4 regions of the Streptomyces sp. NPDC019531 genome follow, and region 1 is predicted to be linked to each of the others. Evidence: riboswitches for the same ligand, from Rfam matches in the RefSeq annotation. Region 1 holds a riboswitch; each other region holds the start of a gene.

Region 1 (7,048 bases):
ACCAGCGCGGACACGCTCGGCGCGACCGTGATAGCGCCGGTCGTCGAGGAGTCGGCCAAGGCCGCCGCCGTACTGCTCGTCTTCCTGTTCCGCAGACGGGACTTCACCGGGATCGTCGACGGGGTGGTGATAGCCGGGGTCACCGCGACCGGGTTCGCGTTCACCGAGAACATCCTCTACCTCGGCACAGCCTTCGGAGCCGACCAGCTCACCGGCGACCGCGGCATCGCCTCCGTCACCGCCGCGACCTTCTTCGTGCGGGTCGTGATGTCACCGTTCGCGCACCCCCTGTTCACCGTCCTCACCGGCATCGGCTTCGGCGTCTCCGCGCTCGCCGCGGAGCGGCAGCACATACGGCGGGTGCTCGTCCCGTTGTCCGGGCTGCTGCTCGCGATGGGCATGCACGCGATGTGGAACGGCTCGTCGACCTTCGGGGAGTACGGGTTCTTCGCGGTGTACGCGATGTTCATGGTGCCGGCGTTCGCGCTGCTGACCTGGCTGGTGATCTGGACGCGGCAGCGGGAGCTGAAGACCGTCCGCGAGGAGCTGCCCGCGTACGCCGTCGCCGGGTGGCTGGTGCCGACCGAGCCGTATGTGCTCGGGTCGATGCGGGCGCGGAGGGTGGCGCGGGAGTACGCCCGACGGCAGCTCGGGGGGCGGGCCGCGGGGCGGGCGGTCGCGCAGTACGAGGCGTACGCGACGTCGCTCGCGTTCCTGCGGCGCCGGGGGCGGCTCGGACGGGCGAACGCGGACTTCGTCGTACGGGAGCGGGAGTTGTTGCACGAGCTGTGGCGGCGGCGGGACGTGGCGCGGCCGGCGCTGGATCACGCGGCGCGGATGACGGCGCCGCCGGTGCCGGTGGCTGCGCCGCCCTGGCCGGTGTACGGGGTGTACGGGTATCCGGCGCAACAGCCGACCCACCCGGTGCACCCGACGGTGCCGTATCCCGCGTACAACCCGTACCGGACGTAAGGGCTGCGGAGGGATCGGCACCGCGCGGTTGCCGCGAGCGGCGTACGCGTCGAGGACCGCGAAGGAGCGGGACTCTACGGCCGCGAAATCACCGTGGACCTCAGGGGTTGAGCCCCTTGCCCCGCAGCCACGCCATCGGGTCGATCCCGTCGGCCGCGCCACCGGGGTGGACCTCCAGATGCAGGTGCGCGCCGGTCACGTTGCCTGTGGCGCCCACGCGCCCGATGACGTCACCGGTGCTGACCTTCTGGCCGACGCTGACACTGATCGAGGACTGGTGGCAGAACCACAGCTCGGTGCCGTCGTCGAGGGTGAGGATGGTGCGGTAGCCGTAGGAACCGGCCCAGCCGGCCTCCGTGATGGTGCCGCTGTGGATCGCCTTGATCAGCGTGCCCGTGGGCGCGGCGAAGTCGAGGCCGGTGTGGTAGCCGGAGGACCACAGCGAACCGGCCTGACCGAAGGTCGAGGTGATCGTGTACGACGAGGTCGGCAGCGTGAACTGCTTGGCGAGCTCGGCCAGGCGCGCGGCCTCGGCCTTCTCCGCGGCTTCCTGCTCTGCCTTCTTCTTCGCGGCGGCGGCCTTCTCCTGGGCCTCCTTCTCCGCCTTGGCGGCGGCCGCGTCGGCCTCCTTCTGGGCGGCGTCCGCGACGGCCTTGGCGGCCTTGGAGTCGATCTGGTCCTGCTGCTGCTCGGCCTGGGCCAGGATGCGCGAGCGCAGTGCCTCACCGGCGTCCGAGGCGGACTCGGTCTGCGAAATTTCCGTGGAGGTGGTGCCGCCGACCGTGCTGAAGGCGCTCGTGTCGTCGGAGGAGCCGGAGTCGTCCGAGATGAGCGAGTCCACGGAGGGCAGGTCCGGCATGGAGATGGACACCGGCGGCTTGCCGGTGTTGGCGCTGGCCATCCCGCCGGCGCTGACGGCGGCTATGACACCGACGCCCAGAACGGTGGAGCTGCGGGCGAATCCTCCGCCGCGCTGCTTGGCGACACGATGCCGGCCGCGCACCGGAGCGAGGGACTCCGCGGTCGGGTTCCACTCGCCGAGGGGGGCCTCGTCGTCGGCACGGTAGCCGCCGTACACGAGCGTGTCGCTCGGTGCGTACGGCGCCTCGGGGGCAGGCGGGTTGGACGCCACGTGGGCGTGCTCCTTTCCTTCCTTCTCGCCTACCGGGTTAGCTGACGGGTTCGGAGCAGGAAGGTCTCCTACGCGCGTATACCCACCGTGCTGCCACGGCGGAGTACGAGCGATTCACCCCAAGTTGGTGGTTCCCCGGTTCCCTTGCGGAATTCGGCGCGTGAGCACGGAGCCGTCTCTTGTGACGGCTGGGACGACCGCGCTGCGTTATCGAACGTTAATAGACGCGGGGGCTCGATTCCAAGCCGTTCCTCTTGATCATTAACGAAATCCCACGGGACTTACGGCCCAAGAACGCCGAAAAACGGGCGACTTGACCTTGCCCCAGGTGACTCACAGGTATTGACGGCATGTCAGTTGTTACGCGGAGGGCACTCGCCCGATCACACCACGTCACGAAGGCCGTCGGCCAGGAACCCCGGGGAAAACACTCAGGGCCGGAATCCAGTGACTGGATTCCGGCCCTGAGCCTTGAGTAGCGGGGACAGGATTTGAACCTGCGACCTCTGGGTTATGAGCCCAGCGAGCTACCGAGCTGCTCCACCCCGCGCCGTTGTGTTCACTACTGTACGCCATCCGCGGGGTGACTCGCGCCAGGGTTGCCGTTTCTCCAGGTGGTTGAGGGCCACATCCAGGTCGGGGCCCGCGTTCCGGACCACCAGCCAGGCGGGATGTACCGCCCCATCCTCGCCGACCAGGCCTCCGTGGTCTCCCTGGCCTCCACGGCCAGGTCCGGTTGGGGCGATCGGCCGGGTGGGACCGGCGTACCGTGGCGCCCCTCACGGAAACGAGGAGGGACCATGACGGCAGCCGAGGAGCGCCCGACGGAGATCGGCAAGCGGGACATCCCGCTCTCCGGGGGCCGCACGCTCCGGGTGACGGAGTTCGCCAACGGCAGCGTCCGGCTGGCCGTCCACGCGGGCTCCCCCTACGTGGTGACGGTCCTGGAGCAGATCGACGACGGAGTCATGCTGAAACTCTCCCCCGGCCGCGAGGGCTCGAACGCCCACCGGAACTGGGTCCGCGACCACAGCGAGGGCGGTCCCTCTCAGGGGAGCTGACAGCAAGAGGCTCGGCGGCCGTGGCTCCTCCCCTGGCGCCTCGCACCTGCCGGGAACTCAGCTCGGTGTGCTCACCGCCACCCTGTTGTGAACCGGCCGGTCCGAGCCGACCCGGCTCTGGGTCAGCCCCTCCCAGTACTGTCGCCGCCGCCCCGCGCGACCTCGCCGTCCCCTTGGCGGAGTTGAGCCGGGAGCACGGTGACGGACGACGCCCTCGCCGGGACGCTCGCCGACGCCGCCGTGCTGCATCTGCGGATGGCGAGCCCGGGCCGCCCCTCGTGCCGGGCCCCACCCATCCGTTCACCGCGGGCTGCCTCGCCTTCGCGCACAACGGCTTCTTCTCGCCGTACGACGCGCTCGACGAGCTCATCGCCCCCGGGCTGCTGTCCGGCGCGGCCGGGAGCACCGACTCCGAGCGGTTCTTCCTGCGGGTGCTGACGCTGCTGCGGGACAAGGACCCGGTCGAGGCGCCGGCAGGCCGCCGACGGCACACGGGCCCGCATGTCCTTCGCGAGCCTCAACTGTCTGCTGATGACCGGGGAGACGCTGTACGCGACGCCGACGACGACACTCGGTCCGAGGTCACCATGCGGCGCGGGCCCGGCTACTTCCGGCTGCGGTACCAGGCGGACGGGGGTCGGGTCGTCGGGGCGTGGAGTGTGCTGCCGTACCGGCGGGTGCTGGAGGTCCGGCGGGACGGCCTGGGCGATGTGTGCACACGTGACGGGCGGATGGTGTAGCGGGCTACACCGTGCGCCAGGAGCGGATCATCTAGCGTGAACCGCATGTGGAAGACAGTCCAGCGTGCGGCGATGGCGACCGTGCATCTCGTCGTGGCCGCGGCGATGTGCTTCGGGTTGTACATATTCATCACCGTGCTGCTGATCACCGCCGTCGGTACGCTCGCGGTGGTCGGCTGCTGGCTGCTGCCCGAGGCCGTACTGCTGATCCGGCGGATCGCCGGCGCCAAGCGGAACCTGACCACCCTGTGGACGGGCCGGGAGATCCCCGAGGCGTACCGGCCGATGACCGGCACACTGCGCGAGCGGCTGCGGATCTCCGTGCAGGACCCCAGCACGCGCACCGACGTCCGCTGGATGCTCTGTTACTACCTCTACGGCGCCATGCTCGCCCTCGCCCTCCCACTGTGGCCGGTCGGCCTGGTGGTCGACGGTGTGTGGGCCGGTCTGCTGCGCCGCACCCCGGTCGCGCTCCCGCTGATCGTGAAGCTCGCCGACACCGAGGCCCGCTGGTCGTCCCTGCTGCTCATGCCCTCCCCCAAGGCCAGGCTGGCCCGGCGGGTCGAGGAGCTGAAGGAGACCCGGGCCGACGCCATCGCCGCCCATGAGGCGGAACTGCGCCGTATCGAGCGGGACCTCCACGACGGCGCCCAGGCCAACCTGGTGGCGCTCTCGATGCGGATCGGACTCGCCAAGCGGGCCTACGACCGTGACCCCGACGCCGCCCGCAAGCTGCTGGACGACGCCCAGGACCAGGCAGAGCAGGCGCTGACGGAGCTGCGGCAGGTGGTGCGCGGCATCCATCCGCCGATCCTCACCGACCGGGGTCTGGTCGGCGCGGTGCGGGCCCTGGCGTCGAGCAGCGGGCTCGCGGTGAGCGTGGAGGACGGCGGCCTGGAGGGCGGCACGCGGGCGCCCGCGGCGGTGGAGGCGGCTGCCTACTTCGTGGTGGCCGAGTCGCTCACCAACGTCGCCAAGTACAGCGGCGCCGATCGCGCCGAGGTGCAACTCGCGCGCACCCGTCGCGGACTTACCGTGCGGGTCCGGGACGAGGGCCGGGGCGGTGCCGACGAGTCGCGGGGCTCGGGTCTGCTCGGGATGCGGCGCAGGGTCGCCGCACTCGACGGAACATTGGAAGTGACCAGCCCGGTCGGGGGTCCGACCGTGATCGATGTGGAGCTGCCGTGCGTGTGGTGATCGCCGAGGACAACGCCCTCCTGAGAGAGGGGCTCGTCCTGTTGTTGACGTCTTCCGGACACGAGGTCGTGGCCGTCGTGGGCACCGGCCCCGAGATCATGCCCGCCCTGTTGGAGCACCGGCCGGACGTGGCCGTCCTCGATGTGCGGATGCCTCCCGGATTCCGCGACGAGGGACTGCGGGCCGCCCTGGAGGCCCGCGAGAAGATCCCCGGGCTGCCGGTCCTCGTCCTCTCGCAGTACGTCGAGGAGTCGTACGCCGCCGAGTTGCTCGCCGGTGGCACCAGCGGGGTCGGCTACCTGCTGAAGGACCGGGTCGGCCGGGTCGACGAGTTCCTCGACGCGCTGGAGCGGGTGGTGGCCGGCGGCACCGCGCTCGACCCCGAGGTCGTCGCCGAACTCCTCACCCGCCGCCGCGACACCCCGCTGGACTCCCTCACCCCGCGCGAGCGCGAGGTGCTGAAGCTGATGGCCGAGGGCCACGACAACACGACCATCGCCTCGACCCTGGTCGTCACCGAGCGCGCGGTCAGCAAGCACATCGGCAACGTCTTCCTCAAGCTGGGCCTGCCTCCGAGCGACAGCGGCCACCGGCGGGTGCTGGCGGTACTGGCGTACCTGGCGCACACCGTTCCCGGGCAGTGAGCGGGAGTGAGTCCGCACACTGGCGCGCCCCGAACGGTCCTCCCGAACCGGGGTGCAGCGCGCTGCGCCCCCGTCATCCGGCGCTGAGCTCGCTCAACTCGCCCAGCGGCAGCGTGTGCTGGGTCTGGAGGACCTTCGCGCGCAGATACCGGACGTTGTGCGCGGTGGTGAACACACCGGTGGGCACCCGCTCCCGGACCCCGATCCCCAGGTCCCTCAACTGACCTGCCTTGTCAGGGTTGTTGGAGAGCAGATCGAGCTCGCCGATCCCCAGGGCGGTGAGCATCTGCGCGGCCGCCGTGTAGTCCCGGGCGTCCTCGGGCAGGCCGAGCGCGGTGTTCGCGGCGTAGGTGTCGAGACCCTGGTCCTGGAGGGCGTACGCGTCGAGCTTGTTGTAGAGGCCGATGCCGCGGCCTTCCTGGCGGAGGTAGAGCAGGACACCGCCGCGCTCGGCGATGCGCTCGACCGCCTCGCGCAGCTGCGGGCCGCAGTCGCAGCGGGCGGAGCCGAAGACGTCTCCGGTGAGGCACTCGGAGTGCAGCCGCACCAGGGGCACGGGGCCCGGGTCGCCGAGGACGACGGCGAGGTGCTCCTGACCGTCGGTCAGGCCGTGGAAGGTGACGAGCTCGGCGTCGACGCGGTAGCCGTCCCCGAAGCGCAGCGGGACGCGGACGCGGGAGCGCTGGGTGGCGGCGGGGGTCTCGGTCATGCGGATACTCCGGTCCATAGGCTCCGTGGAGATATCTGCTTCAGATTTGAAGCAGCTCCACGGTTCGGGACCCTACCCCATGTTTTAAATTTGAAGCAACAGAATTATGGCGCTCGTCACAAGCGGGTCTTCACGAGCAGGTCTCTACGCAGGTCTCTACGCAGTTCTCCACGCAGGTCTCCACGCAGGTCTCCACGCGGGACTTCACGAGCAGGACGGGGAGGACCGTCGCCGCCAGGGAACGCTCCCGGGGGCGCCGCCATTCCCCTCCAGCCCCTCGGCCACGCTGGTGAAGATCTCCTCCAGTTGCCTCACCTGCTCCGGCGTGAGCCGGTCGAAGAGCGCGGCGCGGACCGTCTCCACATGCCCCGGCGCCGCCCGCTCCAGCACCGACATGCCCTCGTCGGTCAGCACGGCGACGCTCCCGCGCTTGTCCCACGGGCAGTCCTCGCGGCGCACCAGCCCGTCCTTCTCCAGCCGGGCTACGGCGTATGTCAGCCGGGGCCGGGTGATCTTCAGCCCCTCGGCGAGATCGGTCATCCGCAGCCGCCGCTCCCGGGCCTCGGAGAGGTTGGCCAGGATGGAGTAGTACA
Region 2 (7,048 bases), on a different contig from region 1:
CGGGTGAGGGCGAGCCCGCCCTCACGGACGGCCTGGCCCGCCTCGCCGGCTCCGGACGCGTGCAGATGCCCGAGCTGGAGCTCCTTCCCGCCTCCTACGACCTGCCGGGCGCCCGGCTCCTCGACCTCGTACAGGTCATGGACCGCATCCGCGCCGAGTGCCCGTGGTCCTCCCAGCAGACCCACAAGGGCCTGGCGAAGTACGGCATCGAGGAGGCGTACGAACTCGTCGAGGCCATCGAGGAGGGCGACCGTGACGAACTCCGCGAGGAACTCGGCGACGTCCTGCTCCAGGTGATCTTCCACTCCCGTATCGCCGAGGACGACCCGGACACCCCGTTCTCCATCGACGACGTGGCCGGCGGCATCGTCGCCAAGCTCATCCACCGGCACCCGCACGTCTTCGGCGACGAGACGGCCACCACCCCCGAGGAGGTCAAGGCACACTGGCTGCGCACCAAGGCGACAGAGAAACAGCGCACCTCGGTGACCGAAGGCATCCCCCTCGGCCAGCCGGGCCTGGCCCTCGCCGCCAAGCTCGCCTCCCGCGTCCGCACGGCGGGCCTGGAAGTCCCCCTCCCGAACATCACCGGCATCGGCTACGACCTCCTCGCCCTGGCCACCCGCGCCGAGTCGGAGGGCATCGACCCGGAAGCGGCACTGAGGGCGGCGGCACGGGCGTACCGGGACGCGATCCGGGAGGTCGAGGCAACCCACCCCGCCGGATAACGTCAAGGAGTGACCGACCAGCCCGCCACCACCCCCACGACTCCCACTCCCGGGATCCCCGAAGCCTCCGACACTCCTGCCGCGACTCCCACTCCTGAGACCCGCGGAGCCCCCGGGGCCCCCGATACCCCCGGAGTCCCCGAGACCTCTGCCTCCGCGCCTCCCGCCCCCGAGCCCCCCGGAGTCCCCGAGACATCTGCCTCCCCGACTCCTACTCCCGAGCCCCCCGCCACCGCAGCTCCCACCCCCGAGCTGTTCTCCTGGGAGTTCGCCACCGACCCCTACCCCGCCTACGCCTGGCTCCGCGAGCACGCCCCCGTCCACAAGACCCGTCTGCCCAGCGGTGTGGAGGCCTGGTTGGTCACCCGGTACGCCGACGCCAAGCAGGCCCTCGCCGACCAGCGGCTCAGCAAGAACCCGGCGCACCACGACGAGCCCGCGCACGCCAAGGGCAAGACCGGCATCCCGGGAGAGCGCAAGGCCGAGCTGATGACGCATCTGCTGAACATCGACCCGCCGGACCACACCAGGCTCCGCCGGCTCGTCAGCAAGGCGTTCACGCCCAGGAGGGTCGCCGAATTCGCGCCGCGGGTGCAGGAGTTGACCGACCGTCTTATCGACGGGTTCGCGGAGAAGGGGTCCGCCGACCTCATCCACGAGTTCGCCTTCCCGCTCCCCATCTACGCGATCTGCGACCTGCTCGGCGTCCCGCCTGAGGACCAGGACGACTTCCGGGACTGGGCGGGCATGATGATCCGGCACGGCGGAGGCCCCCGGGGCGGGGTCGCGCGGTCGGTGAAGAAGATGCGCGGCTATCTGGCCGAGCTGATCCACCGGAAACGCGAGGCCCTGCCCGACGAGCCCACCCCCGGCGAGGACCTCATCTCCGGGCTCATCCGCGCCTCCGACCACGGCGAGCACCTCACCGAGAACGAGGCCGCGGCCATGGCCTTCATCCTGCTGTTCGCCGGCTTCGAGACCACCGTCAACCTGATCGGGAACGGCACCTACGCCCTTCTCACCCACCCCGAGCAGCGGAACCGGCTCCAGGCGGCCCTGGCCAGGCAGGAAAGGGGCCTCCTGGAGACCGGCGTGGAAGAGCTCCTCCGCTACGACGGTCCCGTCGAGCTCGCCACCTGGCGGTTCGCCACCGAGCCTCTTCGCATCGGCAGCCAGGACATCGCGGCCGGAGACCCCGTGCTCGTCGTGCTCGCCGCGGCGGACCGGGATCCGGAGCGGTTCGCCGACCCCGACGTCCTGGACCTGTCCCGCCGTGACAATCAGCACCTCGGTTACGGCCACGGCATCCACTACTGCCTCGGTGCCCCGCTCGCGCGCCTGGAGGGCCAGACCGCGCTCGCCACTCTTCTCACCCGTCTCCCGGACCTGCAACTCGCGTTGGATTCGGCCGATTTGCGCTGGCGTGGTGGGCTCATCATGCGTGGACTGCGTACTTTGCCCGTGGAGTTCGCGCCCGTCCGGTAATCGACCGAGGTATCCGGCCTGCACCGGGGGAGGGGCGCGTAAACATGACACGCCCTCAAGTCTGTGATCTTCACGTGATCTACGCGGCATTAACTTGTGACAAGTGATCGAATCCCTATACGTTCACGGACCAGCGCGGTGCCCCCGTACCATTCGCCGCGCGGTTCCTGCTGTCTCGGGAAAGGTCCCTCCATGCTCTCCGGGAACGGTCGTCACCGTCGCCCCCGTCAGGCTCCGGCACTCCTCGTGGCGGCCGGTGTGACGGGATCCGCCATCGCGATCCCACTGCTCGCGGCGAGCGGGGCGAGCGCCGCCACCGGCACCACCTGGGACCGGGTCGCGGAGTGCGAGAGCGGCGGCTCCTGGAGTGCGAACGACGGCAACGGCTACTACGGCGGCCTCCAGATGTCCCAGGAGAACTGGGAGAGGTACGGCGGCCTCGAATACGCCGAGACCGCGGACCAGGCCAGCCGCAACCAGCAGATAGCCGTGGCCGAGAAGCTCCTCGCGGACCAGGGCATCGCCGCGTGGCCGACCTGCGGTCTGCTCTCCGGCCTCAGCAAGGACTCGAGTTCGGCCCGCGTCGACACGGGCGTGGGGAGCGGGACTCCCTCGCCCTCGACGTCCGGCTCGTCGCAATCGTCTGATTCCTCCGGATCGTCCGGCTCATCCGATTCCTCGAACTCTTCGGGCTCCGAGGACTCTTCCGGTCTGCTCGGCTCGCTGGACGGTTCGTCCGAGACGCCTTCGCCGTCGGCCACACCGTCGACCGGAGGCGACAACTCCGCCAAGTCGGACAAATCCAACTCTTCGGGCTCCGGGAGCTCTGCCACGGAAGGCTCGCAGTCCTCCGACGGCTCGCCCGTGGTGACCCCAGAAGAGGGCGAAGCGGACAAGTCGTGGCGGGAGGGTGGCTCTTCGGCCCTCGTCGACGTCGGCGCCCTCGGCTCCGGCAAGCATCGTGGCGGCAGCGCGGACGAAGGCGCGGAGGAGAGCGTGACGAAGAGCGCGGCCTCCTCGACCGGCCGTCACGCCGCCGCCACCTACACCGTCCGGGAGGGGGACTCCCTCGTCTCCATCGCCGACTCCCTTGGCCTCGACGGCGGATGGCGCGCCCTCTATGCCGAGAACAAGGACGTCATCGGGACCGACCCGAGCAACATCGTCGCCGGTCAGACGCTCGACACAGGGGCTGAATAGGGTCGAAAAGACCTGAAAAACAGCGGCAGTTCACGTCACACTTCGCACCTAATGTCCAGTTTGGTGAAAGTGTGGGATGAGTCTCAGAAGCCCTGATCGTCTTTGAAATTCCGCCGAGCGCATGTCTACGGTCATCACCGCTCGGCAACCCGAGCCCCGTCTGTCGCAACGCCGAATCCTGCCAGCGGCCGTACGGGAACAGTCGTCGCGTCAAGCGCCGTAGGCAGGAGCGGGGGACCCAAGGTAAGTGCCGGGCCCAGCAGTTCACGCTGGACCGGCTTGGGGTTAAGTCGCGCACCGGGAGGTGCGCGGCCGGGCAACTCAACCGGCCCGAACCCGACAGCTCACCTCGCAGGCGTCGGTGAGGGGATCCACCATGCTGTTTTCCGGCAAGGGCAAGCACCGTCGTCCGTCCAAGGCCACCCGCGCCGCCGCCATCGCCGGCGTCACCGGTGTCGCCATCGCCGCCCCGCTGATGGCGACCGGCAGCGCCTCCGCCGCCACCGCCTCCGAGTGGGACACCGTCGCCCAGTGCGAGTCCGGCGGCAACTGGTCCATCAACACCGGCAACGGCTACTACGGCGGTCTGCAGTTCTCCGCCTCCACCTGGGCCGCCTACGGCGGTACGCAGTACGCCGCGCAGGCCAACCAGGCCTCCAAGGCCCAGCAGATAGCCGTCGCCGAGAAGGTCCTCGCCTCCCAGGGCAAGGGCGCCTGGCCGGTCTGCGGCACGGGCCTGTCCAGCGCCACCTACAGCGGCGGCAGCTCGTCCTCCTCCGGCTCGAACTCCAGCTCCTCGAACACGAGCAGCCGTTCGACCGAGGAGCAGAGCGCCTCGCGTTCGACCGAGCGTCAGACCGCCAAGAAGACCGTCACCACGCCGACCGGCAAGAAGGTCAAGAAGGGCGACGGCGAGTACAAGGTCGTCAAGGGTGACACCCTCAGCTCGATCGCCGAGAAGCACAAGGTCAAGGGCGGCTGGCAGAAGCTGTTCAAGCTGAACAAGGACATCATCGACGACGCCGACTTCATCTTCCCGGGCCAGCAGCTGCACCTGAAGTAACAAAGGGTGCTCGTAGCTGAACCACAGCGCCCTCACAACCGTGTCCTTCATGATGAAGGCCTCGTGAGGGTCCCCCCGTCCCCACGGGCTCCCCGCTCCGGTGCGTGTTCCCCCGTACGCACCGGGGCGGGGCTTTTTTGTGCGCGCTTGAGCGACGCTCTTTGTTCAGTTCAGAAACAATTTACTCTCGGTTCTGTCCACGGGCCGGTCGGCACGGTGGCCGATACCCCGGAGCCGGTTAGGCTCGTCTCGCAGAACACACCGCGGTCCCGGCGGACCGTGTCACATCCCAAGAAGGAGATGCTCGTGCCGTCCATCGACGTCGTCGTAGCCCGGGAAATCCTGGACTCCCGAGGCAACCCCACGGTCGAGGTCGAGGTCGGCCTCGACGACGGCAGCACCGGTCGTGCCGCCGTCCCGTCCGGAGCCTCCACGGGCGCCTTCGAGGCCATCGAGCTCCGTGACGGCGACCCCAACCGCTACCTGGGCAAGGGTGTCGAGAAGGCCGTCCTCGCCGTCATGGACCAGATCGGCCCGGAGCTGGTCGGCTACGACGCCACTGAGCAGCGCCTGATCGACCAGGCCATGTTCGACCTGGACGCCACCGACAACAAGGGCGCGCTCGGCGCCAACGCCATCCTCGGTGTCTCCCTCGCCGTCGCCCACGCCGCCTCCGAGGCCAGCGACCTCCCGCTCTTCCGCTACCTGGGCGGCCCGAACGCGCACCTGCTGCCGGTGCCGATGATGAACATCCTGAACGGCGGCTCGCACGCCGACTCCAACGTGGACATCCAGGAGTTCATGATCGCCCCGATCGGCGCGGAGTCCTTCTCCGAGGCGCTGCGCTGGGGCGCCGAGGTCTACCACACCCTCAAGAAGGTGCTGAAGACCAAGGGCCTGTCCACGGGACTCGGCGACGAGGGCGGCTTCGCCCCGAACCTGGAGTCCAACCGCGCCGCGCTCGACCTCATCGTCGAGGCCATCAAGCAGGCCGGCTACGTCCCCGGTGAGCAGATCGCGCTCGCGCTCGACGTCGCCGCGTCCGAGTTCTACAAGGACGGCAAGTACGAGTTCGAGGGCAAGTCCCGCTCGGCCGCCGAGATGACCGAGTACTACGAGGAGCTCGTGGCGGCCTACCCGCTCGTCTCCATCGAGGACCCGCTGTACGAGGACGACTGGGCCGGCTGGAACGTCATCACCGAGAAGCTGGGCGACAAGGTCCAGATCGTCGGCGACGACCTCTTCGTCACCAACCCGGAGCGCCTGGCCCGCGGCATCGAGGAGGGCTCCGCCAACGCCCTGCTGGTCAAGGTGAACCAGATCGGTTCGCTGACCGAGACCCTGGACGCCGTCGAGATGGCCCAGCGCAACGGCTTCAAGTGCATGATGTCCCACCGCTCCGGCGAGACCGAGGACGTCACCATCGCCGACCTCGCCGTCGCGGTGAACTGCGGTCAGATCAAGACCGGCGCCCCGGCCCGCTCGGACCGCGTCGCCAAGTACAACCAGCTCCTGCGCATCGAGGAGATCCTCGACGACGCCGCGGTGTACGCCGGCCGTAGCGCCTTCCCGCGCTTCAAGGGCTGATCAACGGCCCCGTAGCAGGCGTCGTACGTACGTCCCCGTACCCGGTCCCGTACCGTGTGCGGGGACGTACGCACATAGGAAGGGGAGGCGGAAAGCCGATGGCCGTGAAGGACCGGGACCGTTTCTCCACCACGACCAGGATCAAGCTGCTCGGCGAGCAGACGGCGGCCCGTGTCTACCGGTCCCAGACCAAACGGCAGGCCCGCCGCTCGCGGCTCACCGGCCGGGCCGCGCTGCTCGCCCTCGTGGTGTGCACGCTGGTGGTGGCGCTGGCGTACCCGATAAGGCAGTACGTCTCCCAGCGTGCCGAGATCGCCGACCTCCAGCGGGAGAAGGCGCAGGCCGCCGAGCGAGTCGAGAAGCTGCGTGACCTCAAGGCGCGCTGGCAGGACGACGCGTACGCGGAGCAGCAGATCCGGCAGCGGCTGCACTATGTGCTGCCGGGGGAGACGGGGTTCGTCGTCGTCGACCCGGACGCGGCCAGGCAGTCGCGCACCGACTTCGGGGCGGCCGACCGTCCCTGGTACGCCAACGTCTGGGACGGGGTCGACAAGTCCGACGCCTCCGACCGATGACCAGATAGCAGAAAGACGACCTCAGGACCGATGGAAACGCCCCCGCCGACCACGCCTCGCACCGAGCCCACCGACGCCGACGTCGAGGCCTTCAAGCAGCAGCTCGGGCGGCCGCCGCGCGGGCTGCGGGCGATCGCGCACCGCTGCCCCTGCGGACAGCCGGACGTGGTGGAGACGGCCCCTCGACTCCCCGACGGCACGCCCTTCCCGACGACGTACTACCTGACGTGCCCGCGCGCCGCCTCGGCGATCGGCACCCTTGAGGCGAACGGCGTCATGAAGGAGATGACGGAGCGGCTGCAGACCGACCCGGACCTCGCCGCCGCCTACCGCGCCGCGCACGAGGACTACATCGCCCGCCGTGACGCCATCGAGGTCCTGGAGGGCTTCCCCAGCGCGGGCGGCATGCC
Region 3 (7,048 bases), on a different contig from region 1:
ACGGCTGGCGGCTCTCCCAGCTGCACGGCCGCTGGGCCGCCGAGTCCCGGCTCACGCAGGCCCCCCTCACCTACGGCGAGAAGGTCATCGGCAGCCGCCGAGGCCACACCGGGCACCAGCACCTGCCCTGGGTCGCGCTGGACACCGACGCGACCGAGGAGCGCGGCGAGGTCTACGGCTGCGCCCTCGGCTGGTCGGGGTCCTGGCGGATCTGTGTGGCCCAACTCCCCGACGCGCGCGTGCAGATCACCGGCGGCGCCGGCTACGACGACTCGGGTCTGCTCCGGCTGGAGGCGGCGGAGACCTTCACCACGCCCGTCTTCGCCGGGCTGTGGAGCGACGGCGGCTTCGGCGGGGCGAGCCGGGCCTGGCACGCCTACCAGCGGGCGTACGTGATCCCGGACGCGGACCGGGACCGGCCCGTGCTGTTCAACTCATGGGAAGCCACCTACTTCGACATCTCCGAGGAGCAGCAGGGCACCCTCGCCAGCCGGGCCGCGGCGGCCGGTGTCGAGCTGTTCGTGGTCGACGACGGCTGGTTCGGCACCCGGACCAGCGACCGGGCCGGGCTCGGCGACTGGGCCCCCAACCCCGACCGCTTCCCCGCCGGGCTCAAGCCGCTCGGCGACCGCGTGCACGCGCTCGGCATGCAGTTCGGTATCTGGGTCGAGCCGGAGATGGTCAATCCGGACAGCGAGCTGTACCGCGCCCACCCGGACTGGGTGCAGTACCAAGCGGGACGAAAGCGGACGGAGTTCCGCAATCAGCTCGTACTGAACCTCGCGCGCGAGGATGTCCAGGAGTATCTGTGGGAGCAGCTCGACGTACTGCTCTCCTCGGCCCCGATCGACTATGTGAAGTGGGACTTCAACCGCTGCTTCACGGACGCGGGCTGGCCCGGCGACGCCTATCCGCAGCGCCTGTGGGTTGACCATGTACGCGGCTTTTATGCACTGTTGGACCGTTTGCGGGCGGCTCACCCGGGCGTCGCCTTCGAGTCCTGCTCGGGTGGCGGCGGCCGGATCGACCTCGGGGTGCTCAGTCGCACCGACCAGGTGTGGACCTCCGACAACACCGATCCGCTCGACCGCCTCGCCATCCAGCACGGCTTCAGCCAGATCCACCCCGCGCGCGTGATGGCCGCCTGGGTCACCGACAGTCCCAACACCCAGCTCAACGACCGGGTGAGCTCCTTGCGGTTCCGCTTCGTGAGCGCGATGGCCGGGGTGCTCGGGGTCGGCGGGGACCTCGCTGAGTGGACCGAGGAGGAGCTCGCCGAAGCCCGCGAGTGGGTGGACCTCTACAAGGAGATCCGTCCGCTGGTGCAGCGTGGCGACCTCTACCGGCTGCGGCCTCCGCGGGGCGGACTCAGTGCGGTGCAGTACGTCCTGGGGGAGGAGGCCGTCGTTCTCGCCTGGCTCCAGGCGCAGCACTACGGCGAGCCCGTGCCGGCGGTGCGGCTGCGCGGACTCGACCCGACGGCGTCGTACGAATGCCTCGAAACGGGAGAAGTTCACCGAGGGGCCGTATTGCTGCATCACGGACTTCGCACCGGTTTGCGCGGCGACTTGGATGCGACGGTTCTCCGGCTGCGTCGCATCTAGGGCTTCTGTCCGAATTGTTGGCTTCTTTCCAACTCCTGCCGGGATAGGGGTTCCTGTGAATTCATGACGTGAGGAGCGTCATATCCGTAACGGTGTGTCGCCCGTCATGTTCACGTAATTCGCGGGGTTTTCAAGGGGATTTGGGTTCGGTGGCGGGCGTCCGATTCACGCAGGGTGACCGTTAATTCTCATAAGGGATCAACAGGAACGCATTCACAGGGAACCTCTCACTTGTCCCTTTGTGTCTTGCTCGTTTACGTTCGCCACCGATCCGGACGGACGCCCAATCCTGCCGCCGCCCGGATTCCGCACACACTCACCCGTGCACGGCAGGAGCGGGGGACCCACAGGTAGTAACGCCTGTTCCGGTCTCCGGAACGGCTTGGGGTAAAGCCGCGTTTCGGCGCGGCCGGGCATCTCCAGCCCGCACCCGACAGCTCACCTCGCAGGCGCCGGAGAGGAATTCGCCATGCCCGCCAAGGGTAAGCACCGCCGCCCGAAGCCCAAGCGCTTCACCCGCTCGATCGCCATCGCCGGTACCGGGGGTGCCGCGCTCGCCCTTCCGCTCATGGGGGCAACCGGCGCTCACGCGGCGACCTCGCAGTCCGTGTCGGAAAAGGCCGTTCAGGCGCTTCCGGTCACGCAGAAAGTCGCCGAGAAGTCGACTGCGAAGAAGGACGCCAAGAAGACCTCGGCCGTGCGCACCTATTCGGTGCGGGCCGGTGACTATCTCTCGAAGATCGCCGATGAGCAGAACGTCAGCGGTGGCTGGAAAAAGCTCTACGCCGACAACCGCGAGGCCATTGGTGACGACCCGTCGCTGATACATCCCGGCCTGAAGCTCTCGATCGGCAAGAAGGCCACCACGAGCACGGCGAAGACCAAGTCCTCCTCCTCGTCGTCCTCGTCGAAGGCCGAGAAGGCAAAGTCGAAGTCCTCCTCCAACTCGACGGCCGCCACGCAGAGCTCCAGCAGCTCCAGTGGCTACACGCTCCCGGTCAGCGGTGCCACCATCGGCACCGGCTACCGCGTCGCGGGCAGCATGTGGTCCAGCGGCTACCACACGGGCGTCGACTTCGTCGTTCCGACGGGGACCTCGCTCAAGGCCGTGGCCGCGGGCACGGTCGTCTCCGCGGGCTGGGGCGGCGCCTACGGCAACCAGGTCGTCATCAAGCTCAACGACGGCTACTACGCGCAGTACGCCCACCTCTCCCAGCTCTCCGTCTCGGCCGGCCAGACCGTGACCGAGGGCCAGCAGATCGGGCTCTCCGGCGCGACCGGCAATGTGACCGGTCCGCACCTGCACTTCGAGATCCGCACCACGCCGGACTACGGCTCGGACGTGGACCCGGTCTCCTACCTCCGCTCGAAGGGCGTCGCCGTCGGCTGACGACACCCCCTGCGCCACCGAAGGCCGGACCCCGATCCCCGGGTCCGGCCTTCGGTGTGTCCGCGCGACTTCCGGGTGTGGCTGTCGCAGCGTCAACAGTCCTGGTGAGAAAGCTATTCCTGGTTTGGTGAACACTTTAGGAGTGGCTTATCTCACCGCCCGTCAAGTCTTTCCTACGGTCGCGTAGGTCACATTCGAAGGTGAATCATGAACTGCTGTGGCAGACGATTCGAAGAATGACAGCAGATCAGTGATCGGGTCGTACGTGGCGGTGGGGGACAGCTTCACCGAGGGCGTCGGCGACCCCGGCCCCGACGGGGCGTTCGTCGGATGGGCCGACCGGTTCGCGGTACTTCTCGCGGACCGGCGGCCCGAGGGCGACTTCAGGTACAGCAATCTCGCCGTGCGCGGGAAGCTGCTCGACCAGATCGTCGAGGACCAGCTTCCGCAGGCCGTCGAACTGGCACCGGACCTGGTGTCGTTCTGCGCCGGCGGCAACGACATCATCCGGCCCGGCACCGACCCCGACGAGGTCGCCGAGCGCTTCGAGCGGGCGATCGCCAGGCTCACCGAGGCGTGCGGCACCGTCATGGTGACGACCGGCTGCGACACCCGCGGGGTGCCCGTGCTCAAGCACCTGCGCGGCAAGATCGCCACCTACAACGGGCATGTGAGGGCCGTCGCCGACCGGTACGGGTGCCCGGTGCTCGACCTGTGGTCCCTGAAGACCGTCCAGGACCGGCGGGCCTGGGACGGCGACCGGCTGCATCTGTCTCCGGAGGGCCACACGCGTGTGGCGCTTCGAGCGGGGCAGGTACTGGGCCTTGAGGTACCCGCGGATCCGGATCAGCCGTGGCCGCCGTTGCCGCCGCGCGGGCCGCTGGATGTGCGGCGTGACGACGTGCACTGGGCACGCGAGTACCTGGTGCCGTGGATCGGGCGTCGGTTGCGCGGAGAGTCCTCCGGGGACCATGTGACGGCCAAGGGTGTGCTGTCGCCGGACGACATCAAGACGCGGATCGCTTCGGTGGCCTGAGAGGGCACCCGGGGACCGCGGTCGGACCGGCCTGAGTGGTCAGCGCATCAGCGCTGTCCGTTCCAGGCCCAGTTCCCGGGCCAGCGCCTCGTCCACCCACGCCTGAGCGCGGGATCTGGGCACCGCGCCCGCATAGGACGTCAGTTGGACTGCCAGGCCGTCCAGGAGGGCGGTGAGGCGAAGGGCTGTCGCTTCCGGGTCCGGGCAGTGGAACTCGCCCGCCGTGACGCCCTCGACGATGACCTCCGCCAGCGCCGCCTTCCAGCGCTTGTCGAGGTTGCGTGCGACCTCCTGGAGCGTGGGCTCGCGCAGGGCCACCGCCCAGCCCTCGATCCACAGGCGCCAGCCCTTGGCCTGGCCCGTCGGGGCGTACCAGCGCACGGCCGCCCGCAGCCGGCGCAGTGCGCTGGTCCGGCGCCCCAGCAGCTTGCGCAGATGGGCCAGGTCCTCCTCGGCGGCGTGGGTGAACGCGGCCGCGACCAGCTTCTCCTTCGTCGAGAAGTGATAGAGCACCAGGGCGTTGCTCACCCCGAGCGTCGAGGCCACGTCGGCGATCCTGACGGCCGCCACGCCCCGCGCCTCGATCTGCTCTATAGCGGCCCGCAGCAGCTCCTCGCGCCGCTCGGCCACCGTCAACCGCACTCTCGCCACGGGATCACCCTAATCCGTCACGCTGTGCGGCACCGCCCGCCCGGGTCCGCGCTGGTCAGCGGTACCAGCCGAATCGATCGGCGATCAACGGCAGCCGGTCCGCGACCAGCGCGTGGGCGGCGGCGCGCGGCGAGGTGCCGTCCGCCTCCGCGCGGGTCAGCAACTGTTCGACGAGGGCGCGCATGGAATGCCGTAGGTGGGTGAAGGCCTCGTCCGCGTCCGCGCCGATGTCGCCGAACAAGGTCCACCACCACCAGGCGTTCGTCCCGGAGTTGACCACCACGTCGGGCAGTACGGTGATCCCGCGCGCGGCCAGCAGGGTCTCCGCGGCCGGCAGGACGGGCATGTTGGCCGCCTCGACGATCCAACGGGCCCGGATCCGCCTTTGGTTGCCGGTGTCGATCGTGTGCGAGACCGCCGCGGGGACGAGGATCTCCGCGTCGAGCGACAGCCAGGCGTCACCGGGCAGTTCGCGGTCGGCGGGGCGAAGAGCGGCGCGGTCCACGGTGCCGTAGGTGTCCCGGGCGGCCAGGAGCGCCTCGATGTCGAGTCCGGCGGGGTTGAAGATCGTGCCCTTGATGTCGGCGGCGGCCACCACGGTCAGCCCCGCGCGGGTGAGGAAGCGCGCCGTCGCCCCTCCCATGGTGCCAAGACCCTGTACGGCCACGTGCGTGCCCGCGTACGGCACCGAGGCCCGGTCCAGGGCCACGAGCACCGCCTCGGCCACCCCGCAGCCGCCCGCCAGCTCGTCCAGCCCGGTGCCGTCCACCTCGACGGCGAACGCGTCCGCGAGCCGCCGCCGGGCTGCGCTCTCGTCGTCGAGGAGCGGATAGACCGCCTGGATCGAGGAGACGAGACCGGCCTCAGCGGCCGCGCGGTCCAGCAGGTCCCGGCTGAGGCCGAGGTCCTCGCCGGTCGTCCAGAAACTCTCGATGTACGGCCGCATGGCGCGCAGGTAGCGGACGAGGAGCCCGTACGCCTCCGGATCCCGGGGGTCGCAGTCGATGCCGCCCTTCGCGCCGCCCAGCGGGACGTACCGCGCGGCGGGGTCGTAGTGCAGGACCTCCTTCATGGTCATGCCGCGGGCGAGCCCGGCGACCTCGTCCAGCGTGCACCCCGGGCGCATCCGCAGCCCGCCGCTGGCAACGCCCCGTACCAGCCGGTCGACGACCAGGAAGCCGTGGCGGCCGGTGACGTGGTCGGTCCAGGTGAGCGACAGCAAGGGGGTGGTCACGCGGACTCCGGGGTGGCTGGACGGCTACTGAACGGGGAGTCAGTATTGGCAGCGGGGTGCGCGCTGTCAACGTGATCGGCCCGGGCTGCGTCCTTCCCCGTGTGACCGGGCGGACCCCGGCACTGTCAGAGGGGCGGACCATAATGGATGCCTCAGCGACTCCACCTGGAGGTACCGTGATCGGCTTCCGTTCCCTGAGTTCCGGGCTCCGCGCGCTGCAGCCCGCGGCCTTCGGTGCGGACCCGAGCGGTGAGCGCATGGCGCGTATCCGCAGATCCCCCCACTTCAAGGACGGCGTCTTCCAGAACCCCGGCGGAAACCCCGCGCGAACCCGGCCCGACGGGTCGGCGCTGGACTTCGCCAAGGTCTTCTTCGACAGCGACACCCGGCCCCAGCGGGCTCCCGAGGGTCGCATCCCGGTGCACCCCACGACCCTCGCCGACCTCTCCAAGCCGCCCGCCACCGGGCTCCGGCTGACCTGGATGGGGCACTCCAGCGTGCTCGCCGAGATCGACGGGCGGCGAGTGCTGTTCGATCCCGTATGGGGGGAGCGGTGTTCTCCGTTCCCCTTCGCCGGACCGAAGCGGCTGCACCCCGTGCCGTTGCCCCTCGCCGCGCTCGGACCGGTCGACGTGGTCGTCATCTCGCACGATCACTACGACCACCTGGACATGCCCACGATCAAGGAACTGGCCGGGACGGACACCGTCTTCGCCGTGCCGCTCGGGGTGGGCGCCCATCTTGAGCACTGGGGCGTGTCCGCGGACCGGCTGCGCGAGCTGGACTGGCACGAGTCGACCCAGGTCGCGGGCCTCACCCTGACGGCCACGCCGGCCCGGCACTTCTGCGGGCGGGGGCTGCGGAACACCCAGCACACACTCTGGGCGTCCTGGGTGGTCTCCGGCGGGGAACACCGGGTGTACCACAGTGGTGACACCGGGTACTTCGACGGGTTCAAGGACATCGGTGCGTCCTTCGGGCCCTTCGACGCCACGATGATCCAGCTCGGGGCCTACTCCGACTTCTGGCCGGACATCCACATGACGCCGGAGGAGGCTCTGCAGTCGCACCTGGATCTGCAGGGCGGGGACGCCACGGAGGGGGTGCTGTTGCCGATTCACTGGGGGACGTTC
Region 4 (7,048 bases), on a different contig from region 1:
GGAGTCGGACGCGATGTCCAGGACGTCGTCCGCGAGCTGGAAGGCCACGCCGAGGCGCTCGCCGTACTGGGTCAGGACGTCCACGACCGTCTCGTCGGCGCCGGACATCATCGCCCCGAAGCGGCACGAGACCGCGACCAGCGAGCCGGTCTTGCCGCCGAGCACGTCGAGGTAGTGCTCGACCGGGTCCCGGCCGTCCATCGGCCCCGCGGTCTCCAGGATCTGGCCGGTGACCAGGCGCTCGAACGCCTCCGCCTGCACCCGGACCGCCTCGGGACCGAGGTCGGCCAGGATGTGCGAGGCCCGCGCGAACAGGAAGTCGCCGGTCAGCACGGCCACCGAGTTGCCCCAGCGGGTGTTGGCGCTGTCGACCCCGCGGCGCACCGCGGCCTCGTCCATCACGTCGTCGTGGTACAGCGTCGCGAGGTGGGTCAGCTCCACCACCACGGCCGAGGGCACCACACCCGGTGCGTAGGGATCGCCGAACTGGGCGGCGAGCATCACGAGCAGCGGCCGGAACCGCTTCCCGCCCGCGCGCACCAGATGCTGGGCTGCCTCCGTGATGAAGGGAACCTCGCTCTTTGTGGCTTCGAGCAATCCCTCCTCGACAGCCGTCATTCCGGCCTGGACATCGGCTTCCAGAGCCTGGTCCCGCACGCTCAGCCCGAACGGCCCGACGACGGTCACGAGGGGTCTCCTGTCTGCTGGTGTCTACTGGCGGTTACGCGGAATGTCGATAGGTCGCTGCCATCACTCAAGTCAGCGTATCCGGTCGCCTTTGGATCACCGATAGCGCCCGCCCCGTCCATGCCAGGCGGTATCGGATCACGACCGGTATGTTTTTGATCGCCTGAAAAGAACGGATATCTATCGACTTGTAGGGAAGTAGCCGCCCGTGTCCCGGACCGAAGTCGATATCGAGCCAGAAGAGCCCGGGCAGCCCGGCGGCAGCCCTCCTCCCGAGGACGACACCGCGTTCTTCGGGCGGCCCAAGGGCCTGCTGACCCTCTCCGGTCTGGAGGTCTGGGAGCGCTTCTCGTTCCTCGGCATGCAGGCCATCCTCGTCCTGTACTTCGCCGACACGGTGGCGAGTGGCGGCATGGGCATGTCGGCCGGAACCGCCGCCTCCGTCTCCGCGGCCTACGGCACCCTCGTCTACCTGGTCTCGGTCGCCGGCGGCTGGCTCGCCGACCGCATCCTGGGTTCGTACCGCGCGGTGCTGTGGGGCGGCGTCCTGATCGCCTGCGGCCACTACGCGATGGCCGTCCCGACCGGGATCATGACCTGGGTGGGCCTCGGCCTCATCAGCGTCGGCGCCGGACTCCTGAAGCCCCACGTGGCCACCATGGTCGGCAAGCTCTACGCCACCGACGACGACCGCAGGGCCGCCGGGTTCGCGCTGTACTGCATGGCGATCAACATCGGCGCCTTCGCGGGCCCGCTGATCACCGGCTGGCTCGGCGACCACAGGGGCTGGCACTGGGGCTTCTCGGCGGCCGCGATCGGCATGACGTTCGGTCTTGTCCAGTACGTCCTGGGCCGTCGGCACCTCGCCGGACGCAGGAACGCGGCGGAGTTCGCGCTCGCGCCTCAGGCGATGCGCAGGGCCGTTCGTCTGATCATCGCCGGAACGGCAGCCGTCGCCCTGGTCGCCACCCTCCTCGCCCTGGCCGGTCGGCTCACCATGGACCGCTTCGTCGACCTGCTCACCCTGATCTCGGTGATCGCCCCGGTCGTCTACTTCACGGTGATGTTCACGAGCCCCCGGGTGACTCAGGAGGAACGCGGCCGCCTGAGGCCGTACATCATGCTCTTTCTGGCCTCGACGGTCTTCAACTTCATCCTGTTCCAGGCCTGCTCGACGATGATGCTGCCGGCCTCGACGAACGCCGAGACGACCATCCTCGGCTTCGGCTTCCCGGCCGGTTGGTACGCCTCCGCGCTCGGCGCCTTCGAGATCGGTCTCGCGCCCTTCGTCGCCGCCCTGTGGGTCCGGATGGGCCACGGCCAGCCGCATGCCTCCAACAAGATCGCGATCGGGGTCGTACTCGGCGGTCTGTCGTTCCTGCTGATGGTCCTGCCGACCAGCGGGCACGGCGACGACTACCTGATGTCGGCCTGGTGGATCGTCGGCTCCTACTTCCTGCTGGGCCTCGGCGACATCCTCCTGGAGACCTCCGGCATGTCGGCCACGACCAGGCCCGCCCGGACCCGCGACGCCTGCTTCGGCGTCAACGGCGCGATCGCGGCGGCCGCGGGCCTCGCCGTGAGGGCCGCCGCACCCTGGCTGCGCCGCACCATGCACCCCGTCCACTGAGGTCACCCGATGAGCATCCACATCCGTACGTCCTTCCCCTACGACACGGCCCACGAGGACGTCCGCATCCTGCTCCCGGACAGGACGCGCCTGTACGCGCGCGTGTGGCGACCCCTCACCCCCGAACCGGTACCCGCGATCCTCGAATACCTGCCATATCGCCTCACCGACTGGACAGCGCCCCGCGACTGGCAGCGCCACCCCTGGTACGCGGGCCACGGCTACGCGTCCGTCCGCGTGGACGTGCGCGGGCACGGGAACAGCGAGGGCATGCCGGGCGACGAGTACTCGGCCGTGGAACTCGCCGACGGGGTCGAGGTGGTCAACTGGCTGGCCGCACAGCCCTGGTGCGACGGCAGGGTCGGCATGTTCGGCATCTCCTGGGGCGGCTTCAACTCCCTCCAGATCGCGGCCCTCGCACCCGAGCCGCTCAAGGCGGTCGTCACCGTCTGCTCCACCGACGACCGCTATGACAACGACGTGCACTACATGGGAGGTTCCGTCCTCGCGGTGGACATGCACGCGTGGGCGGCGACCCTGCTCGCCTTCGTCTCCCGGCCGCCGGATCCGCTCCATGTCGGCGACGTCTGGCGGGACATGTGGCTGGGGCGCCTCGAAGCCGTGGATCCGTTCATCCACACCTGGCTCGGCCACCAGACCCGCGACGACTACTGGCGGCACGGCAGCGTCTGCGAGGACTACGGCGCGATCGACGCGGCCGTCCTCGCGGTGGGCGGCTGGCACGACCCGTACCGCGACACGGTGCTCAGACTCGTCGAACACCTGCCGCAGGACCGCGTCCGCGGCCTGATCGGCCCCTGGTCCCACCAGTACCCCGACCGCGGTCTGCCGCCCGGCCCGGCGATCGGCTTCCTCCAGGAGACCCTGCGCTGGTGGGACCAGCATCTGAAGGGCGTCGACACGGGCGTCATGCGGGAACCGCTCCTGAGGGCCTACGTCAGCGACTCCCACCCCCCGGCCACGGTGTACGGCACCCTGCCCGGCCGCTGGGTCGGCGAGCCCGGCTGGCCCTCCCCCCACGTCACCACGGTGTCGTACGGCCTTCAGGGCGCCCCTGTGCTGGTCCGTTCCCCGCAGCACACGGGCGTGGACGCGGGCCGTTTCTTCCCCTTCGGCAACGATGCCGACCTGCCGCCGGACCAGCGGGAGGAGGACGCCCGCTCGGCCTGCTTCGAGTTCGCGGTGGGCGAGGAGACGTGGGTCCTCGGACGGCCGCGGGTGCGTCTCAGGGTGACCTCGGAGGTGTCGCGCGGGCAGGTCGTCGCGCGGCTCTGCGATGTCGCCCCGGACGGGTCCTCGACGCTCGTGACCCGGGGTGTGCTGAACCTCTCCGCGCGCCATGGCAGGGACCGGGCCGTGCCCTGGGAGCCGGGGGCCACCCAGGAGGTGTCCTTCGAGCTGAACGGCATCGGACACGCCTTCCCGCCCGGCCACCGCATCCGGCTCGCCGTGTCCTCGGCGTACTGGCCGTGGATCTGGCCGCAGCCCGAATCGCAGGCCGGGTTCACTCTGGAGCCCGCGGGGAGTTTCCTCGAACTGCCGGTACGCGCGCGTGAGACCTCCTCGGACATCGCCTTCGACGAGCCGGAGCAGTCCGCGCCGCTCGGAGCGAACCAGCCCGTGACGCTCGACGAGCCGCGGCCCGAGCGCCTGGTCGTGCGTGACGTGGCCAAGGGCGAGTGGCGCCTTGAGGTCGACCCCCGTTACGGCGGCACGCGCGTGTACCCCGACGGGCTGGAGTTCACCGAGGACGCGCTGGAGACGTACACGATCGACGAGAAGGACCCCTTGTCCGCCCGTGCCCGCTCGGACTGGTCGATCCGGCTGCACCGCCCGGAGCTCGCCTGGGACACCACCGTCCGGACCCGCTCGGAGATCAGCTGCGACAGGACGGACTTCCTCACCTCGAACGAGGTGATCTGCACCGACGGCGGTGAGGTGGTCTTCCACCGGACGTGGGAGAAGCGGATCCCACGGACGGCCGGTTGACTATGAGTTGGGCATTCTTGCCCGTTTTGCACGTCTTGCGCATGGGCGTGACTTGGCTCACCCGGATCAACGGATCGACGCATATCCGGAATTCACCGATCCGCCTTTTCCCGCGCACCAGTTGAGGCTTGCGACCGCAAAGGATCAAGTGCCCCAAATACCCCCGACCAAGGTCAATAAGCACGTCATGTGAATTCGCCACTTGTTCCGGACATGTGCTCTCGCATACGTTCCCGGCCTGTCGGGTGGACGCCGAATCCTGCCACCGCCCGCACACCCACCGAGAAGCCATGGCAGGAGCGGGGGAACCAGGTAAGCCGCCGGACCGGACGTCTTCGGACATACCGGTACGGCTCGGGGTGAAGCCATGCCTTTCGCGGGCATGACCGGGCAACTCCCGCCCGAACCCGACAGCTCACCTCGCAGGCGACGGAGAGGAACTTCGCCATGCCTGCTGCCGCTCAGCACCGCACTCCCCGCACAAGCCGTCTCGTCCGCAAGCTCGCCATCGCCGGCACCGGAGCCGCCGTACTCGCGCTCCCCCTCATCGGCGCGACCACCGCGTCCGCGGCCACCCCGACCGTGCAGACCGCGAGCACGCTCGGCTACGCCAACAACCTGGACGGCTGGATCCGGGCCTCCCTCGCCGTCATGGCGGAGCACGGGATCCCCGGCTCCTACGACGGCATCTACCGCAACGTCATCCGCGAGTCCTCCGGCAACCCCTGGGCCATCAACAACTGGGACTCCAACGCGGCCGCCGGCACGCCCTCCAAGGGCCTGCTCCAGGTGATCGACCCGACCTTCAACGCGTACCACGTGGCCAACACCTCGTGGGACCCGTACGACCCGGTCGCGAACATCACCGCGGCCTGCAACTACGCCGCCCAGCGGTACGGGTCCATCGACAACGTGTTCGGCGCGTACTAGGAACTACGCCGCACTGAACAGTCTTTCGAGGACGACGGCGATGCCGTCGTCCTCGTTCGACAGGGTCACCTCGTCGGCCACGGCCTTGAGTTCGGGGTGGGCGTTGGCCATCGCGACGCCATGGGCCGCCCAATCGAACATGGGGATGTCGTTGGGCATGTCCCCGAAGGCGATCGTCGACTCGGGCCCCAGGCCCAGGTGTTCGGCGGCCAGCGCGAGGCCCGTCGCCTTGGTGATGCCGCATGGCTGGAGTTCGACGGTCCCGGGTCCCGACATCGTGACCGTGGCCAGCGAGCCCACCACCGAGCGCGCCGTCACCGCCAACTCGTCGTCGGACAGGTAGGGGTGACGCAGCAGCACCTTGCTGATCGGCGCGCACCACAGGTCGTCGCGCCGTCCCACCCGCACGGCGGGCAGGGTCGGGTGGGGCATCAGATACCCCGGCTCGATGAGGGTGAGCCCGTCGACGCCGTCCTGGTCGACGGCCGCGTACACCTGGCCGACCTCGGCCTCGATCTTCCCGAGCGCGGTCTCGGCCAACTCCCGGTCCAGGGTGACCGACCAGAGCAGACGGTCCGCGCCGGCGTCGTACACCTGCGCGCCCTGCCCGCACACCGCGAGCCCCGTGCTGCCCAGGTCGTCCAGGAGCGGCCGCACTCTGGGCGCCGGCCGTCCCGTCACGACGAGATGCCGGGCCCCGCCCGCCGCCACCCGCGCGAGCGCGGCCAACGACCGGTCGGAGAGGGTGTCGTCGGCGCGCAGCAGCGTTCCGTCCAGGTCGGTGGCGATCAAGGAATATGCGGTGGAGGCGGCCATGATCAGAGAATACGGATGGTTGGCCCCTCCGACTCGACGGGAACCGGACGGCTGCTGCTTTCACATACGTTGACGGGCGTTCCGGTTCCGGGTGGTGCGGCAGACCGGGTGCGCCGGGGAACCACGCACGGCCGACGCGAGGTATGCCCCCCGCTCGGCCCTCGCCCCCTGCTCCCGTACTCCCCCACCCCCCTACTCCTCTACTCCCCGCGGAGCGCCTACGCCGAGTCCCGCACCACCAGTTCCGTCGGGAGGATCACTCCGGCCGTGTCCTCGCCGGTGATCTGGGCGAGGAGCATGCGGACCATCTCGGCGCTGATGCGGTCGAAGGGCTGGCGCATGGTGGTGAGGGCCGGGGCGAGGGCGGTGGCCGCCGGGGAGTCGTCGAAGCCGCCGACAGCGATGTCGCCGGGGACCGAACGCCCGGACTGCTGAAGGACGTTGACGACGCCGAGGGCCATGAGGTCGGAGGCGACGAACACGGCGTCCATGTCGGGGGCCTGGGACAGCAGCCGCCGGGCCGCCCGTTCGCCGCCGCTGCGCCGGAAGTCGCCCTCGACCACGAGCGCCGGGTCGTACGGCAGGCCCGCATCGGCGAGCACGTCCCGGTAACCGGCGAGGCGGTCGGGGCCGCCCGGCATGTCCAGCGGCCCGGTGACCATGCCGACGCGGCGCCGCCCACCGGCGAGCAGATGGCGGACCATCTCCTGCGCGCCCTCGCGGTCGGCGGCCGCCACGTAACTCACCTTGGAGCCGAGTCCTATCGGCTTGCCGCAGACCACCAACGGGATCCCGGCGTCGTGGAGTTCGGCGGCGACCGGGTCACCGCTGTGGTTGGACAGCAGCAGCACCCCGTCGACGTGACCCGAAGTGATGTACCGGGTCAGCCGTCGCCGGTCGTCGTCGCTCTCCGCGAGCATCAGCAGCAATGGGATGTCGTGCTGGGCGAGCCGTTCGGTGCAACCCCTCAGCAGG

What was found. A riboswitch is a leader RNA that binds a small molecule or an ion and turns the genes downstream of it on or off. The one in region 1 is predicted to bind cyclic di-AMP.
Region 2: another riboswitch for cyclic di-AMP. It lies ahead of ACI2L1_RS26310 (transglycosylase family protein); the one in region 1 lies ahead of ACI2L1_RS34085 (M23 family metallopeptidase).
Region 3: another riboswitch for cyclic di-AMP. It lies ahead of ACI2L1_RS16165 (peptidoglycan DD-metalloendopeptidase family protein); the one in region 1 lies ahead of ACI2L1_RS34085 (M23 family metallopeptidase).
Region 4: another riboswitch for cyclic di-AMP. It lies ahead of ACI2L1_RS12795 (transglycosylase SLT domain-containing protein); the one in region 1 lies ahead of ACI2L1_RS34085 (M23 family metallopeptidase).

What each region holds. Positions count from the first base shown of each region.
Region 1 is NZ_JBJDQL010000040.1:19,895-26,942, forward strand. Features, by position in the region: gene ACI2L1_RS34080 (PrsW family intramembrane metalloprotease) at 1-972, shown strand, start outside; gene ACI2L1_RS34085 (M23 family metallopeptidase) at 1,073-2,104, opposite strand; cyclic di-AMP (ydaO/yuaA leader) riboswitch at 2,116-2,273, opposite strand; tRNA gene ACI2L1_RS34090 (tRNA-Met) at 2,581-2,654, opposite strand; gene ACI2L1_RS34095 (hypothetical protein) at 2,905-3,165, shown strand; gene ACI2L1_RS34100 (hypothetical protein) at 3,444-3,905, shown strand; gene ACI2L1_RS34105 (histidine kinase) at 3,951-5,102, shown strand; gene ACI2L1_RS34110 (response regulator) at 5,090-5,746, shown strand; gene ribA (GTP cyclohydrolase II) at 5,820-6,455, opposite strand; gene ACI2L1_RS34120 (MarR family winged helix-turn-helix transcriptional regulator) at 6,660-7,048, opposite strand, start outside.
Region 2 is NZ_JBJDQL010000025.1:31,487-38,534, forward strand. Features, by position in the region: gene ACI2L1_RS26295 (nucleoside triphosphate pyrophosphohydrolase) at 1-728, shown strand, start outside; gene ACI2L1_RS26300 (cytochrome P450) at 981-2,213, shown strand; gene ACI2L1_RS26305 (transglycosylase family protein) at 2,406-3,413, shown strand; cyclic di-AMP (ydaO/yuaA leader) riboswitch at 3,619-3,786, shown strand; gene ACI2L1_RS26310 (transglycosylase family protein) at 3,790-4,476, shown strand; gene eno (phosphopyruvate hydratase) at 4,777-6,063, shown strand; gene ACI2L1_RS26320 (septum formation initiator family protein) at 6,162-6,638, shown strand; gene ACI2L1_RS26325 (DUF501 domain-containing protein) at 6,669-7,048, shown strand, end outside.
Region 3 is NZ_JBJDQL010000011.1:87,737-94,784, reverse strand. Features, by position in the region: gene ACI2L1_RS16170 (alpha-galactosidase) at 1-1,604, shown strand, start outside; cyclic di-AMP (ydaO/yuaA leader) riboswitch at 1,908-2,069, shown strand; gene ACI2L1_RS16165 (peptidoglycan DD-metalloendopeptidase family protein) at 2,074-2,994, shown strand; gene ACI2L1_RS16160 (SGNH/GDSL hydrolase family protein) at 3,245-4,030, shown strand; gene ACI2L1_RS16155 (TetR/AcrR family transcriptional regulator) at 4,070-4,681, opposite strand; gene ACI2L1_RS16150 (Glu/Leu/Phe/Val dehydrogenase dimerization domain-containing protein) at 4,737-5,915, opposite strand; gene ACI2L1_RS16145 (MBL fold metallo-hydrolase) at 6,092-7,048, shown strand, end outside.
Region 4 is NZ_JBJDQL010000008.1:86,258-93,305, forward strand. Features, by position in the region: gene ACI2L1_RS12780 (polyprenyl synthetase family protein) at 1-687, opposite strand, end outside; gene ACI2L1_RS12785 (peptide MFS transporter) at 896-2,317, shown strand; gene ACI2L1_RS12790 (CocE/NonD family hydrolase) at 2,333-4,327, shown strand; cyclic di-AMP (ydaO/yuaA leader) riboswitch at 4,568-4,771, shown strand; gene ACI2L1_RS12795 (transglycosylase SLT domain-containing protein) at 4,775-5,257, shown strand; gene ACI2L1_RS12800 (HAD family hydrolase) at 5,261-6,073, opposite strand; gene ACI2L1_RS12805 (LacI family DNA-binding transcriptional regulator) at 6,292-7,048, opposite strand, start outside.